3 regions of the Serratia surfactantfaciens genome follow, and region 3 is predicted to be linked to each of the others. Evidence: riboswitches for the same ligand, from Rfam matches in the RefSeq annotation. Region 3 holds a riboswitch; each other region holds the start of a gene.
What was found. A riboswitch is a leader RNA that binds a small molecule or an ion and turns the genes downstream of it on or off. The one in region 3 is predicted to bind thiamine pyrophosphate.

Region 1 (4,568 bases), 2.0 Mb from region 3:
GCGGCCCGGTAAGCGTTCGATCAGGGTAAACAGCAGGAAGCATAACAGCAGCAACAGCAGCGCGGTCACCGCGCCGTCATGGCTGCGGTAGGCGCCAATCTGCTGATACAGATAAAAAGGCAGGGTACGGAAATGCTCGTTGCCAAACAAGGCGACCACGCCGAAATCGCCGATCGACAGCACGCAGGCGAAGGCCAGCGCCTGCGCCAGCGGGCGGCGCAAGGCGCGCAGCTCAATCAGCCGCAGCCGTTGCCAGCCGCGGATATCCAGCGACAGGCACAGCGGGTTGTAACGTTCGGCGAGGTCGCGCATCGGATTCTCCAACACCTTGAGCGCATAGGGCACCGCCATCAGCGCATTGGTGAGGATCACCAACGCATAGGGCGACTGCGGCAACCCGATGGTATCGCTCAGCAGCAGGAAGAAGCCGGTGGCCAGCACGATGCCCGGCATCGCCAGGATCACCATGCCGCTCAGCTCCAGCGCCTGGCCGCCGCGCAGCTGCTGCCGCAGCTTCAACTCGCGGCTGCTCCACAGCAGCATCAGGGTGAGCGCCACACACAGCAGCCCGGCGCCGAGGGCGATGCGCAGCGACGTGAACAGGGCCTGCCACAGCACTGGCTGGCGCAGTACGCTGAGGATAGCCTGGTTGGTGCCATCGGCGATCACCGCCAGCAAGGGCGGCAGCAACAGCAACAGCGCGGCGGCGATCAGCAGGGAATCGCCGATGCGTCGCCACAGGCTGTCTTCCGGATTGCGCCAGCGCTGGGCGTGGGTATGCCCTACCGGCAATGCCTGGCTCAGGCGCTGACTGATCAACACCAGCCCGAGACAACAGCCCAGCTGGATCAGCGCCAGCATGGCGGCGCGTCCCAGATCGTAGTCGTAACTCAGCGCCTGGTAGATCGCCAGTTCGATGGTGGTGGCCTGCGGCCCGCCGCCCAGCGACAGCACGGTGGCGAAGCTGGCGAAGCACAACATGAAGATCAGCGCGCCGCTCGGCAGGATTTGGCGGCGCAGCGCCGGCCATTCGACGAAGCGGAACTGCTGCCAGCCGCTCATGCCCAGTTGGGCGGCCAATTGGCGCTGTTCCACCGGAATATTCTCCAGCGCCTGCAGCAACAGGCGGGTCGCCAGCGGCAGGTTAAAGAACAGGTGCGCCAGCAGAATGCCCTGCAGGCCGTAAGGCGAGAAGCCATACTCCACGCCCAGCCAGCCGCACAGCGTCGCCAGCCAGCCCTGGCGCCCATAGACGCTGAGCAGGCCGAATACCGCCACCAACACCGGCAGCACCAGCGTCATGGCGCACAGCCGCAGCAGCAGTTGCCGGCCGGGGAAACGGCGGCGATAGAGCGCGCGCGCCAGCGGGATGGCGGGCAGCACCGAGATCAGCGCCGACAGCAGCGCCTGCCAAAAGGTGAAGCGCACCACGTGCCACAGATAGCTGTCCTGCCAAAGGCCGCGCCAGTCGCTGTCCGGCGCGTGACGCCACAGCGAACCCATCGCCAGCGCGGCGACCAGCAGGATCACGCTGGCGGCCAGCAGCCCCGGCCAGAGCCAGCGGGGGATCAGCGGCTGACGGCGGTTTGCCATGCCCGGATCCAGCCGCCGCGTTGTGTGGCCACCTCTTCGGCGCTGTACTGCAGCGCGGTATGCGGTACGTTCATCTGTTCAAAGCCGACGGGCAGCGGAGTGTTGATCACCGGGTACATCCAGTTGCCGGTCGGGATGGTGTTCTGGAATGCCGGCGTCACCATGAACTGCATGAAACGTTCCGCCAGTTCGGGCTGTTTGGCGGCCTTCAGCTTGCCGGCCACTTCCACCTGCAGGTAGTGGCCTTCGCTGAACATGGCGGCGGCGTAGAGGTCTTTTTTCTCTGCGATCAGGTGATAGGCGGGAGAGGTGGTGTAGCTGAGCACCAGATCGCCTTCGCCTTTCAGGAACAGGCCGTAGGCTTCACTCCAGCCTTTGGTGACGGTAACGGTCTTCTTCGCCAGCTGCTGCCAGGCGGCCGGCGCCTTGTCGCCATACACTTTCTGCATCCACAGCAGCAGGCCGAGCCCCGGCGTGCTGGTGCGCGGATCTTCGTAGATCACTTTCCAGTTACGATCGCTGCTGACCAGCTCCTGCAGGCTTTTCGGCGGGTTCTTCAGTTTTTCTTTGTTGTAGACGAAGGCGAAGTACCCGTAGTCGTAAGGCACGAAGGTCGCGTCCTGCCAGCCGCCCGGCACCGTCAGCCTGGCGGTGTCGACGCCGCTCGGCGCGAACAGGCCGGTTTGCTGCGCCGCCTGCAACAGGTTGTTGTCCAACCCCAGCACCACGTCAGCGGCGCTGTTCTTGCCTTCCATACGCAGGCGGTTCAGCAGCGAAACGCCGTCTTCCAGCGCGACGAACTTCAGTTCACAGTCGCACTCGGCCTCGAAGGCTTTCTTCACCGCCGGGCCAGGGCCCCAGTCGGCGGCGAAGGAATCGTAGGTGTAAACCGTCAGCGTTGGCTTGGCGAACACCGGCGCGGCGCACAGCAGCAATAAGCAGGGCAGATATGTTTTGACCACGTTGCACTCCTGAGAAATAAGGGGCAAGGGCATCTGAGGGGGCGAGGCGGCGTCGCCGGTTCGCTGGGCTCAAATCCCTCCGCCGGTATTGACCGGATCAGGTTCGACGGGTGTGCTCTCAGCGGAAAATCGGGCGTGTGATACGCAGCGAATTTCCGCACCCCGTTGAGACGGCGCTATTGTAAAGATTAACCGGCCTTGACGAAAGGCGCTTATGCCTCCGGCGGGGCAAACCAGGCGGACTTGAAGTCGAACCAGCCGAGGGTGTTCATCCGCACGCCGCGCATGCTGCGCTGGCCGTGCAGCTGCAGCCAGTGGTGGAACAGCGGATGCAGTTGATGATCGCTGACCAGACGTTGGCAAAACTCCGCCAGCGGCAGGCGGTTGGCTCGCCACAGCGCGGCGTCCTGCGCCAGATCCTCGTTCATGCAGTGCTGCATCAGCGGCAGTTCATACAGTGTGGCGAACAGCGAAAACTCCAGCGGCAGATAGAAGTTGGCGCTGCCGAGCCACAGATCGCTGCGCGCGTCCCCCTGGTGCCAGGTGGCGTAGTCCACGCTTTGCACGATCAGGCGGATGCCGTGCTGCGCCAGCAGCGGCTCGATCGCCTGACGGATGGCGTGAAACTCCGAATGCTCATTGAAGTGGGTCATCGTCAGTTCGGTCAGACCCGGCGGCTTGGGCTGCTGCGCCAGCGCGCGGTTGTGGTGCCAGCGCGGCAGCAGGCCGTACGCCGGCGACCAGTAGCGCTGATAGAGCGGCCCGGCGTGGCTCAGCAGCGAAATGGGATTGATCAATTCGCACAGCCAGCTGCGAATGGCGGGATCGGCCGCCAATGGGGAGCGCCGATCGAACAGCAGGAAATAACAGCCCTCTTCCAGCCGGCTTTCCAGTTCATTGTTGGCGGTTTCATCGCCCTGCAGCTGTACGCCTGAGTGCACCAGCTCTTCGGAGAATTCCGGCAGCACCCAGATATTCACCTCATCGATCAGCGCCCGGTAGCCGAAATAGTCGTCGAAGGCGTGGATCTTCATCTGGCTGGGGAGATTGCGCACCACGCGGTATGGGCCGGTGCCGATCGGATGGCGGGCGAAGTCCGGCAGCTCGCGCCATTCGCGCGGCAGGATCATGGCGTGTACGCTGCCTAATAGCCAGGGCAGCCAGTGATCGGCGCTGCGCAGATGCACGTCGACAACGAACGGCGTCGGCGAGGTGACGCTTTCGATATGCGAGAACAGCGGTTGCGAGGTCAGACGCGAAAGCGAACTGATGACGTCCGCCATCTCCAGCTCGCGGCCGTGATGAAAATGGATCGCCGGGCGCAGGTAAAACCGCCAGTGCAGCGGCGTCAGCATTTGCCAATGGTGGGACAGGTCGGACTCCAGTTCCCCGTTTTCCTCATTTATGCGCGTCAGGCCGTTGAAGATCTGGCGCGCCAAATGGGTCTCCGAACGCCGCAGCGCCGAGCCGGGCAGCAGGTTGTACAGCTGCCGGTAGTAGAGCACCCGCAGGATGTGTTTCCCCTGGCGGAAGCTGCGCCCCAGCTGCGACAGCAGCATCTGGCGTACCACGTCTTTGTCGCCTACCAGTTGCACCAACTGATCGATGCGATCCTGTTCCAGCAGCTCCTCGGCCCGCTGTTGCTGCAGCGCCAGGCCGGTGTAATGGAAGGTGAGCCGCGAACGCTTGCCGCGCCCCGATTCCGCCTGCCAGGTGAGCCAACCCTCCCGTTGCATGGCACTCAGCAGGGAGCGCACATGCCGCCGCGAGCAGCTGAGCGCCTCCGCCAGCGCCTGCAGCGTGGTGTCGGTGGTTTCACCGTGGCAGCGCTGCCACAGACGGATGAACTGCTGCTGCAATCTGGACGTGGACATAAAAGAGGAACACTCCCGCCTCAAGTCGTCAATTTTTCTTTCCCTATATTACGCCGATAATTTTCATCAATGAAAGGGGAGGGCGTAATGATGAAAGCTTTCTTATCCAAACAGTTCTATCAGCGCTATTTCCGCGCGG
Region 2 (4,568 bases), 1.6 Mb from region 3:
CGAAGGCATGTCTTTGGTCTGAGTGGGGAAGATGTGCCCCAGCGCGATGTAGGAAGGTTTCACCGCCAGCGCGCGCGCCAGCTCGGCGTCGTCATGGGTGGAGACCCCCAGCCGCAGCCCGGCGCGATGGATGGCCGCCAAATCGGTGGTATCGAGATCTTCCTGGCCCAGATGCACACCGTAGGCGCCGTGTTTGACCGCCAGCCGCCAGTAATCGTTGATGAACAGCCGCGCCTGATAACGCCGGCCCAGCGCGATGGCGGCGGCGATATCCTGTTCAACCTGCTCGTCAGGCAGATCCTTGATGCGCAGTTGGATCGTGGTGACGCCGGCCTCCAGCAGGCGAGCGATCCACTCTACGCTGTCGACCACCGGGTAGAGCCCCAGTTTGTGAGGCGTTGCCGGGAAGGGGGTAGTGATATCAGTCATTGCTGGTCTCCTCTTGCAGCGAGGTGGCGCTGTGATACAGGTCGCTGCCGCGGGCGCGGAACTCGGCGGACATTTTTTCCATGCCGGTCAGCTGCACTTCGATCGGCTTGGCGGCCTCCTGGGCAGCGGCGTAGTCGCGCACCTCCTGCGAAATTTTCATCGAGCAGAATTTCGGCCCGCACATTGAGCAGAAGTGGGCGATCTTGCCGGACTCCTGCGGCAGGGTTTCGTCGTGATAGGCGCGCGCGGTGGCCGGATCGAGCGCCAGATTGAACTGATCTTCCCAACGGAATTCGAAGCGCGCCTTGGACATGGCGTTATCGCGGATCTGCGCGCCCGGATGGCCTTTGGCCAGATCGGCGGCGTGAGCGGCGATCTTGTAGGTGATCAGGCCCTGTTTGACGTCCTCTTTGTTCGGCAGGCCGAGGTGTTCTTTCGGCGTGACGTAACACAGCATGGCGCACCCGAACCAGCCGATCATCGCCGCGCCGATGCCGGAGGTGAAATGGTCATAGCCCGGGGCGATGTCGGTGGTCAGCGGACCGAGGGTGTAGAACGGCGCTTCGTGGCAGTGTTCCAGCTCTTCGGTCATGTTGCGGCGGATCATCTGCATCGGCACGTGGCCCGGCCCTTCAATCATCACCTGCACGTCGTATTCCCAGGCGATTTTGGTCAGCTCGCCCAGCGTATGCAGTTCGGCGAACTGGGCTTCGTCGTTGGCGTCCTGAATCGATCCGGGGCGCAGGCCGTCGCCGAGCGACAGCGAGACATCGTAGGCGGCGCAGATCTCGCAGATTTCACGGAAGTGCTGATAGAGGAAGTTTTCCTGATGGTGCGACAGGCACCATTTGGCCATGATCGAGCCACCGCGCGACACGATGCCGGTCAGGCGTTTGGCGGTCATCGGCACATAGCGCAGCAGCACGCCGGCGTGGATGGTGAAGTAGTCGACCCCTTGTTCAGCCTGTTCCAGCAGCGTATCGCGGAACATCTCCCAGGTGAGGTTCTCCGCCACGCCGTTGACCTTCTCCAGCGCCTGATAAATAGGCACGGTGCCGATGGGCACCGGGCTGTTGCGCAGGATCCATTCGCGGGTTTCATGAATATAGCGGCCGGTGGAGAGATCCATCACGGTGTCTGCGCCCCAGCGGGTGGACCACACCAGTTTCTCCACTTCTTCTTCTATCGACGACGTGACCGCCGAGTTGCCGATATTGGCGTTCACCTTCACCAGGAAATTGCGGCCGATGATCATCGGCTCCGCCTCCGGGTGGTTGATATTGGCGGGAATGATAGCGCGGCCGGCGGCCACTTCCTGACGCACGAACTCCGGCGTGATGTTGTCCGGCAGGTTGGCGCCCCAGCTCTGGCCCGGATGCTGGTGGCGCAGCACCTCGCCGCGAATGCGCTCGCGCCCCATGTTTTCGCGGATGGCGATGAATTCCATCTCCGGGGTGACGATGCCGGCACGGGCGTAGTGCAATTGGGTGACGCACTTGCCCGGCAACGCTTTGCGCGGCAGCGGCAGGTGTTCGAAACGCAGGTGATCGAGGCCTTCGTCCGCCAGCCGCTGTTGGGTGAAGCCGGAGCTGGCGCCGCTCAGGGTGGCGGTATCGCCGCGCGCGTCGATCCAGCCGGCGCGCAGCTTGGCCAGGCCGGCGTGCACGTCGAGCTCGGCTTGCGGATCGCCATACGGGCCGGCGGTGTCATACACCGGGATCGCCTCGTTCTGTTCATACTGCGGATTATCTTTGCTGCCGCCGACCAGGGTCGGGCTGAGCTGAATTTCACGCATCGGCACCTGGATATCGCTGCGCGAGCCCTGCAGGTAGATGCGGCGTGAGTTAGGGAAAGCCATACCTTGCAGCGTGTCGATAAACTGCTGGGCGGCTTCGCGTTGCGCTTTGCGGGCGCGCGGTGGATTAACGTTAGACATAGCAAGTTCCTACCAGTGTGTTGGGTTGGGAAAGTTGCTTGTCTGGAGTTCGGAGGGAGTAATGATGGTGGCCGATAAGGCAGGGCGCCCGCAAAAAGAGGGTCGTGCCTGTGGCGATAGATTACTCTTGTTCCCTTCGCGGGTATTAACCCGATCAGGTTCCGCGGATCCCGAATTAACGGTCTCAGCCTGGCTGATTCGATGAACAAATCAGGCGCTAGGCACTCCGACAAGATGCCCCCCAGTATAGGAGGGATAAGAAAAAAAACTATAAAATTTTAACGCGCCGGATCCAGCGCCTGGTCCGGCAGCGGTTGCTGCGCGGCTTCCGCCTCCAGCAGGATCAGCTTATCTTCCAGCGCAAAGCGCGCCGCCAGCGTTTCGCCGATATCCGACAGGGCCTGATGGAACTCCAGACAAACCTCCTGATCGATATCCACTTCGGTATAGCGATCGTGGAACGCCATGATCTGTTCGGTATTGGCCCACAGCTTGGGATAGATGTTCACCGCCAGCGACATTTTCGGACTGGCCGCGCCTTCCACTTGTTTGATAATTCTGTCATAGATATGAAAATGCCCTGCGGAGAGATAATCCACCAGGTTGTGGCAAAAGTTCTCCAGCGCTTTTTCATTCAGCGGCGTATGCTTTTCTTTATTCGGTTTGAGGCCTACCAGCGTGCAGTAAGCGACCAGCAACTGCTTGCGGGCCTGAAGCCATTGATCAACTAATTCATTACTACCGCCAACGCGCTGAGTCAGCCTTTCCAAACGGTTGAGCATGTTTGACTCCGTGTAAGTAATAAAAGTAACCGGTAAGTTATTAAAATGTAACAAAGCCGATTCGTAGAGTGCCAGTGAAGCTGAGGTTGTGCAACAACGATATGGAACTTGCATTAACGGGCAATGAAAACGGCTGGTGGATCGTCAGCCATGAAAGCAAACTTTGGTTACCGAACGGTGAATTGCCGTCGGGAACGGCCGCCGCCCTCGGGCTGCAGGGCCACATGGCGCGCACCATCGGTGAATGGGAGGGCGCGCCGGTTTGGCTGGTGCGCCAGGCGATGCCGCGGGAGATGGGCTCGGTGCGTCAGCTGTTGGATCAGGATCGCGGCTTGTTCCAGCTAGCCGGGCGCGGCGTGCAGCTGGCGGATTTCTACCGCTCCCATCGCTATTGCGGCTACTGCGGCCATGAGATGCACCTCAGCCGCACCGAAAGCGCCTGCCTGTGCGGCCATTGCAAGGAGCGCTACTACCCGCAGATCGCGCCCTGCGTGATCGTCGCCATTCGGCGCGAGGATCAGATCCTGCTGGCGCAGCACGTGCGCCATCGCGGCGGCATTCACACGGTGCTGGCCGGCTTCGTCGAAGTGGGCGAAACGCTGGAACAGGCGGTGGCGCGTGAAGTGATGGAAGAGAGCAACATTGAAATCAAAAACCTGCGCTATGTCACTTCGCAACCCTGGCCGTTCCCGCACTCGCTGATGATGGCCTTTATGGCCGATTACCATCAGGGCGAAATCCGTCACGATCCCAAAGAGTTGCTCAACGCCGGCTGGTATCGTTACGACCAATTGCCGCTGTTGCCGCCGCCCGGCACCGTGGCACGCCGCTTGATTGAGGACACCGTGGCGCTGTGCCGGGCAGAATAATGTACAATGGCCGGCAGATTATTAAGGGAGCCCCATAAATGACTGAGTTGAAGAACGATCGTTACCTGCGCGCGCTGTTGCGTCAGCCGGTGGATGTGACCCCCGTATGGATGATGCGCCAGGCCGGTCGTTATTTACCGGAGTACAAGGCAACCCGCGCCCAGGCCGGTGATTTCATGTCGCTGTGCAAGAACGCGGAGCTGGCCTGTGAGGTCACGCTGCAGCCGCTGCGCCGCTATGCGCTGGACGCCGCCATCCTGTTCTCCGACATTCTCACCATTCCTGACGCCATGGGGCTTGGCCTGTACTTTGAAGCCGGCGAAGGTCCGCGTTTCAGCTCACCCGTCACCTGTCGTGCCGACGTCGACAAACTGCCGGTGTTCGATCCGGAAGTGGAGCTGGGCTATGTGATGAACGCGGTGCGCACCATCCGCCGCGAGCTGAAGGGCGAAGTGCCGTTGATCGGCTTTTCCGGCAGCCCGTGGACGCTGGCGACTTACATGGTCGAGGGCGGCAGCAGCAAGGCTTTCACCAAGCTGAAGAAGATGATGT
Region 3 (4,568 bases):
CAACTGTCGTCGTTGTTGTTAATGTCCGGGGCTTCGCAAATTGCCGCTGCCACGCTGATGACGGCCGGCGCCGCACCGTTGGTGGTGATCGTCACGCACATTGCGATCAATTTTCGCTATGCCATCTACAGCGCCGGGCTGTCTCAGCTCAGGCTCCAGTTCAGCCCGCTGACCAAGCTGGCGGCGGCGCAGGTATTGATCGACCAGACTTACGCGCTGACGTTTTTGCGCTGCCAGGCCCAGCCGCTGAGCGCGAAAGAAAAAACGCTGTATTACTTCGGCACGGCGCTGCCGATGTGGCTGGTGTGGCAAACGGGGACGGCGGCGGGGATCCTCGCCGGTCCGTTAATTCCCGCCGCCTGGCATCTGGAGTTCGCCATCACCCTGTGCTTTATCTCGCTCCTGGTGCCAATGTTGAAAAACGCCCCCATCGTGGTGGCGGCCGCGGTTGCCGGGCTGGTTTCCGCCTTTACCTGCGGATGGCCCTATAACCTGGGGTTCTTGTTTTCGATGGCCGCGGGCGTCTTGGCCGGCGGTTTGTATCACAAGGGCAGAGGGCCTCAACGCAGCGAGGAGCCGTCATGAGCGAGACGACGATTCTATGGGTGCTGGCCATCAGCACGCTGGGCACGTTTTTACTGCGTTATTCCTTTTTGTGGCTCAACGATCGTGTGCCGTTTCCCGAGCGGGTGGGCGAATGGTTGAAACTGATCCCGGCCACGGCCATCGTGTCTCTGATCGTGCCGGCCCTGATCGCTTCACCCTCGGCGCTGTCGGCCGAAGGCGCGCCGAAACTGTGCGCGGCGATCGTGGCGACGCTGGTGATGTGGAAAACGCGCAACGCCACCTTGATGCTGTTGCTCGGGATGGCGGCGTTTTGGCTGATTCGCGGGCTTGGCTGACAACGCTCAGCGCGTGTTGGGCTTGTGCAATTGGTCGCGGTATTTTTTCGGCGTCACGTCCCGGTGGTGTTTGAAAAAGGAGATGAAGGCGCTGGTGGTGGAGAACTCGAGATAGTGAGCGATCTCGGTGATCGGTTTATCGGTGGTCAGCAACTCCAGGGCCAGTTTCAAACGCACCTGCTGGCGCCACTGCTGATAACACATGCCGGTTCCCTGAACGAACAGACGATGGATGGTGCGCTCGGAAGCGCCGCAATGGGACGCCAGCTCATTCAATCGCGGCACCATTTCACCTTTCAAATGGTAACACTGCAGGTAATTGCGCACCCGGGCATCGTTCGGCAAGGCCGGCCAGGCGGGGGAATGGGCGGCGACGCGGATTTTGTCGATGAGCAGAGATTGCAGATGGAACTCGGTTCCCGCCATCCAGTCGGTGTGGAAAGGGGAACGGCACATGGTTTCGATAACCTCTTCCAGCAGCGGAGTGAGGGTAAAGACCTCGACGTTTTTCGACAGCGGAGCGAAGCGCTGTTGGTCGAGATAGACGGCGCGAAAATCGACGTTGTCGCGCAGGATCACATTGTGGGCAACGCCGCCGGGGATCCAAAGCAACTGATGCGGCAACACGGAGCAAATGCGCGCTTCCAGCATGACGATAGCGGCGCCCGATTTGACGTAGACCAGCTGGCCTTTGGCATGCGAATGCATTCTTGAACGTAACGAATGTTCTTTCTCATCTGAGAAAGTGGCGTAGATCGACACGATGGGCGTATCGATGGCGTCGGGGTCAAAATGTTCATTAAGCAGATCTGAATTGACGAAGATGGATTCAGTGATTTCTGGCATAGCATCATGACTCATAAAATGTGTGGCTATAGTAATGAGAATTGATGAGTTGTGTCTAGCCCGTGCTTGCGTCGCTTGCATCAGGTCACGTTTTCGCTCCGGTTTGATAAGGAGTGAGCGTGTTTTCCCGCCTCAATGACGGCATCGGTCAGTTTTTTTATTATCAGTAAACTTGATGTTTTCGGGCCGCAGGCCGACGGCGGGCCGCTTCTGCCACATTCTGCCCAGCGTCTGCTCCGCCAGGCGCTCGGCCAATTTAATCGCTTGTTTGTCCGCGCCGCCGCTGGCATGATCCCGCTCAGGGATTAACGCAGCGTTGATCACAACCTATTGATTTTCATGACTCGGGGTGCCCTTCCTGGTGAAGGCTGAGAAATACCCGTATTACCTGATCTGGATAATGCCAGCGTAGGGAAGTCACGGCCGCCCAACCGGCGCCGCCTTCTTGAACGCCGGTTGGGAGGAATATGATCGCTCGACCTGATGCACTACCCGGCGCTCGCGCCGCGGCCTGTCTAACCCAATTCCAACAGCGGCCTCCGCTGATCCACTGCCTGACCAACGAAGTGGTGCAATCGCTGACCGCCAACGTGTTGCTGGCGCTCGGTGCCTCCCCGGCGATGGTGGTGGAGCCGCAAGAAGCGGCGCAGTTCAGCGCGCTGGCCGACGGCCTGCTGATCAACGTCGGCACCCTCAACGCGCTGCGCGCCGAATCGATGCGGGCGGCGGTGGCCGCCGCCAATCAGGCCGGCAAGCCCTGGACGCTGGATCCGGTGGCGGTCGGCGCGCTCTCCTACCGCACCGCCTTCGCTAAACAGCTGCTGGACGAGCAACCGGCGGCGATACGCGGCAATGCCTCGGAAATCATGGCGCTCAGCGGGTTGCTGGCCAGCGGCCGCGGCGTGGACAGCGGTGACGATTCGCTGGCGGCACTGCCCGCCGCGCGTGAGCTGGCGCTGCGCAGCGGCGCGGTGGTGGCGGTCACCGGCGTGGTGGATTACGTCACCGACGGCCAGCGCGACTGGGCGATCGAAGGCGGCTCCCCGCTGATGACGCGGGTGGTGGGCACCGGCTGCGCGCTGTCGGCGGTGGTGGCGGCGTTTTGCGCGCTGCCGGGCGATCGCCTGGACAACGTGGCGACCGCCTGCCGGGCGATGTCCCATTGCGGCGGCCTCGCAGCCAAACAGGCCGCCGGGCCGGGCAGCTTTACACCGGCGTTCCTCGACGCGTTGTATCAACTGCGCGGGGAGGATCTGTGATGAATCGTATCAACGCGCTGACCATCGCCGGCACCGATCCCAGCGGCGGCGCCGGTATTCAGGCCGATCTGAAAGCTTTCTCGGCGCTTGGCGCCTACGGCACTTCGGTGATCACCGCGCTGGTGGCGCAGAATACCCGCGGCGTGCAGTCGGTGTATTACATCGATCCGGCGTTCGTCGCCGCGCAGCTGGACTCGGTGTTCAGCGACGTGCGCATCGACAGCGTCAAGATCGGCATGCTGGCCAACGCCGACATCGTGCAGGCGGTGGCCGAACGCCTGCGCCATTATCGGCCGGAGTTCGTGGTGCTGGATACCGTGATGCTGGCGAAAAGCGGCGATCCGTTGCTGGCGCCAGAGGCGGTGGCCTCGATTCGCAGCGAGCTGTTGCCACTGGTGTCGATCATTACGCCGAATCTGCCGGAAGCGGCGGCGCTGCTGGCGTGCGCGCCGGCGGAAGATGAAGCGCAGATGCGCGAACAGGGGCGGGCGCTGCTGGCGATGGGCTGCCAGGCGGTGTTGATGAAGGGCGGCCACCTGAGCGAAAGCGAGAGCCCGGACTGGCTGTTTACCGCAGAAGGCGAGCAGCGCTTTACCGCGCCGCGCGTCGCCACCCGCCACACCCACGGCACCGGTTGCACGCTCTCGGCCGCGCTGGCGGCGCTGCGCCCGCGCCATGCCGACTGGGCGGCGACGGTAGCCGCCGCCAAGGACTACCTGCAAAAAGCGCTGCAACAGGCGGATACGCTGGAAGTGGGGCACGGCATCGGGCCGGTGCATCATTTCCACGCCTGGTGGTGAGTCAACTTTTTGCCGCAACCGTGGTCTGACTAGTTCAGGCCCGGTTTTACGGGCGAAACCTGATTTAACCTAGGGAGAAGCACTATGACGGGACACCAGACGCTGCGTTGCGCCCTCTTCGGCGTACTGCTTAGCTTCAGCGCGGGCAGCTTGGCCCAGCAGATCGTCACCACATCGGATTTGATTCAGCAGCCGGGGTATCAGGCCAGCTGGCAAAATATGGTGAAAGGCCAGGCGCGGATGCCGGGCTGGGCACGCAAGGGCGTCGGCACCTCTACGCCGGCGCAGAATCTGAACTGGAAGGGCAAAGAGTATCTGGTTGGCAACCTGTGCAAACCGCACGACTGCGGCAACAACTTTTTAATCGTAGCGTTCAGCGCGGATAAATCCCAGGCCTGGGGCGTGCGGGTCGAGGTGGCGGACCGGCCGGAAGCCGTCGATCACCCGAAGAAGTACGCCAAGTATCAGTGGCTCGGCAAGCCGGATGAAGATATGAAGGCACTGCTGAAGCAGCAGTTCGAGAACAATCCTGACTGGAAATAATCTGGCTGGGGGCGCCGCTGCAGGCGCCCCCAGCACCGATCAGCCGATGCCGGCCTGATGCAGATCGTGCAGGTTGAGCGCCCCCACCAGTACGCCGTCCATATCGACCACCGGGGCTGCGCTGATGTGCTGTTCGTGCAGCGCTTCCAGCGCTTCGCCGGCACGCCACTGCTCCGGCAGCCGATAGCCGGGGCGGGTGATCGCCGGGCTGAGCGGAT

Region 1: linked by a shared signal. The riboswitch ahead of thiB (thiamine ABC transporter substrate binding subunit) and the one ahead of thiM (hydroxyethylthiazole kinase) in region 3 are both predicted to bind thiamine pyrophosphate.
Region 2: linked by a shared signal. The riboswitch ahead of thiC (phosphomethylpyrimidine synthase ThiC) and the one ahead of thiM (hydroxyethylthiazole kinase) in region 3 are both predicted to bind thiamine pyrophosphate.

What each region holds. Positions count from the first base shown of each region.
Region 1 is NZ_CP016948.1:59,972-64,539, forward strand. Features, by position in the region: gene thiP (thiamine/thiamine pyrophosphate ABC transporter permease ThiP) at 1-1,593, opposite strand, end outside; gene thiB (thiamine ABC transporter substrate binding subunit) at 1,569-2,555, opposite strand; TPP riboswitch at 2,612-2,730, opposite strand; gene sgrR (HTH-type transcriptional regulator SgrR) at 2,768-4,429, opposite strand; gene sgrT (glucose uptake inhibitor SgrT) at 4,517-4,568, shown strand, end outside.
Region 2 is NZ_CP016948.1:4,751,242-4,755,809, forward strand. Features, by position in the region: gene thiE (thiamine phosphate synthase) at 1-429, opposite strand, end outside; gene thiC (phosphomethylpyrimidine synthase ThiC) at 422-2,365, opposite strand; TPP riboswitch at 2,480-2,604, opposite strand; gene ATE40_RS22205 (Rsd/AlgQ family anti-sigma factor) at 2,644-3,147, opposite strand; gene nudC (NAD(+) diphosphatase) at 3,249-4,016, shown strand; gene hemE (uroporphyrinogen decarboxylase) at 4,055-4,568, shown strand, end outside.
Region 3 is NZ_CP016948.1:3,194,081-3,198,648, reverse strand. Features, by position in the region: gene ATE40_RS15065 (AzlC family ABC transporter permease) at 1-585, shown strand, start outside; gene ATE40_RS15060 (AzlD domain-containing protein) at 582-902, shown strand; gene ATE40_RS15055 (AraC family transcriptional regulator) at 909-1,748, opposite strand; gene ATE40_RS15050 (hypothetical protein) at 1,881-2,072, opposite strand; TPP riboswitch at 2,084-2,180, shown strand; gene thiM (hydroxyethylthiazole kinase) at 2,216-3,007, shown strand; gene thiD (bifunctional hydroxymethylpyrimidine kinase/phosphomethylpyrimidine kinase) at 3,007-3,807, shown strand; gene ATE40_RS15035 (inhibitor of vertebrate lysozyme family protein) at 3,892-4,350, shown strand; gene gutQ (arabinose-5-phosphate isomerase GutQ) at 4,390-4,568, opposite strand, start outside.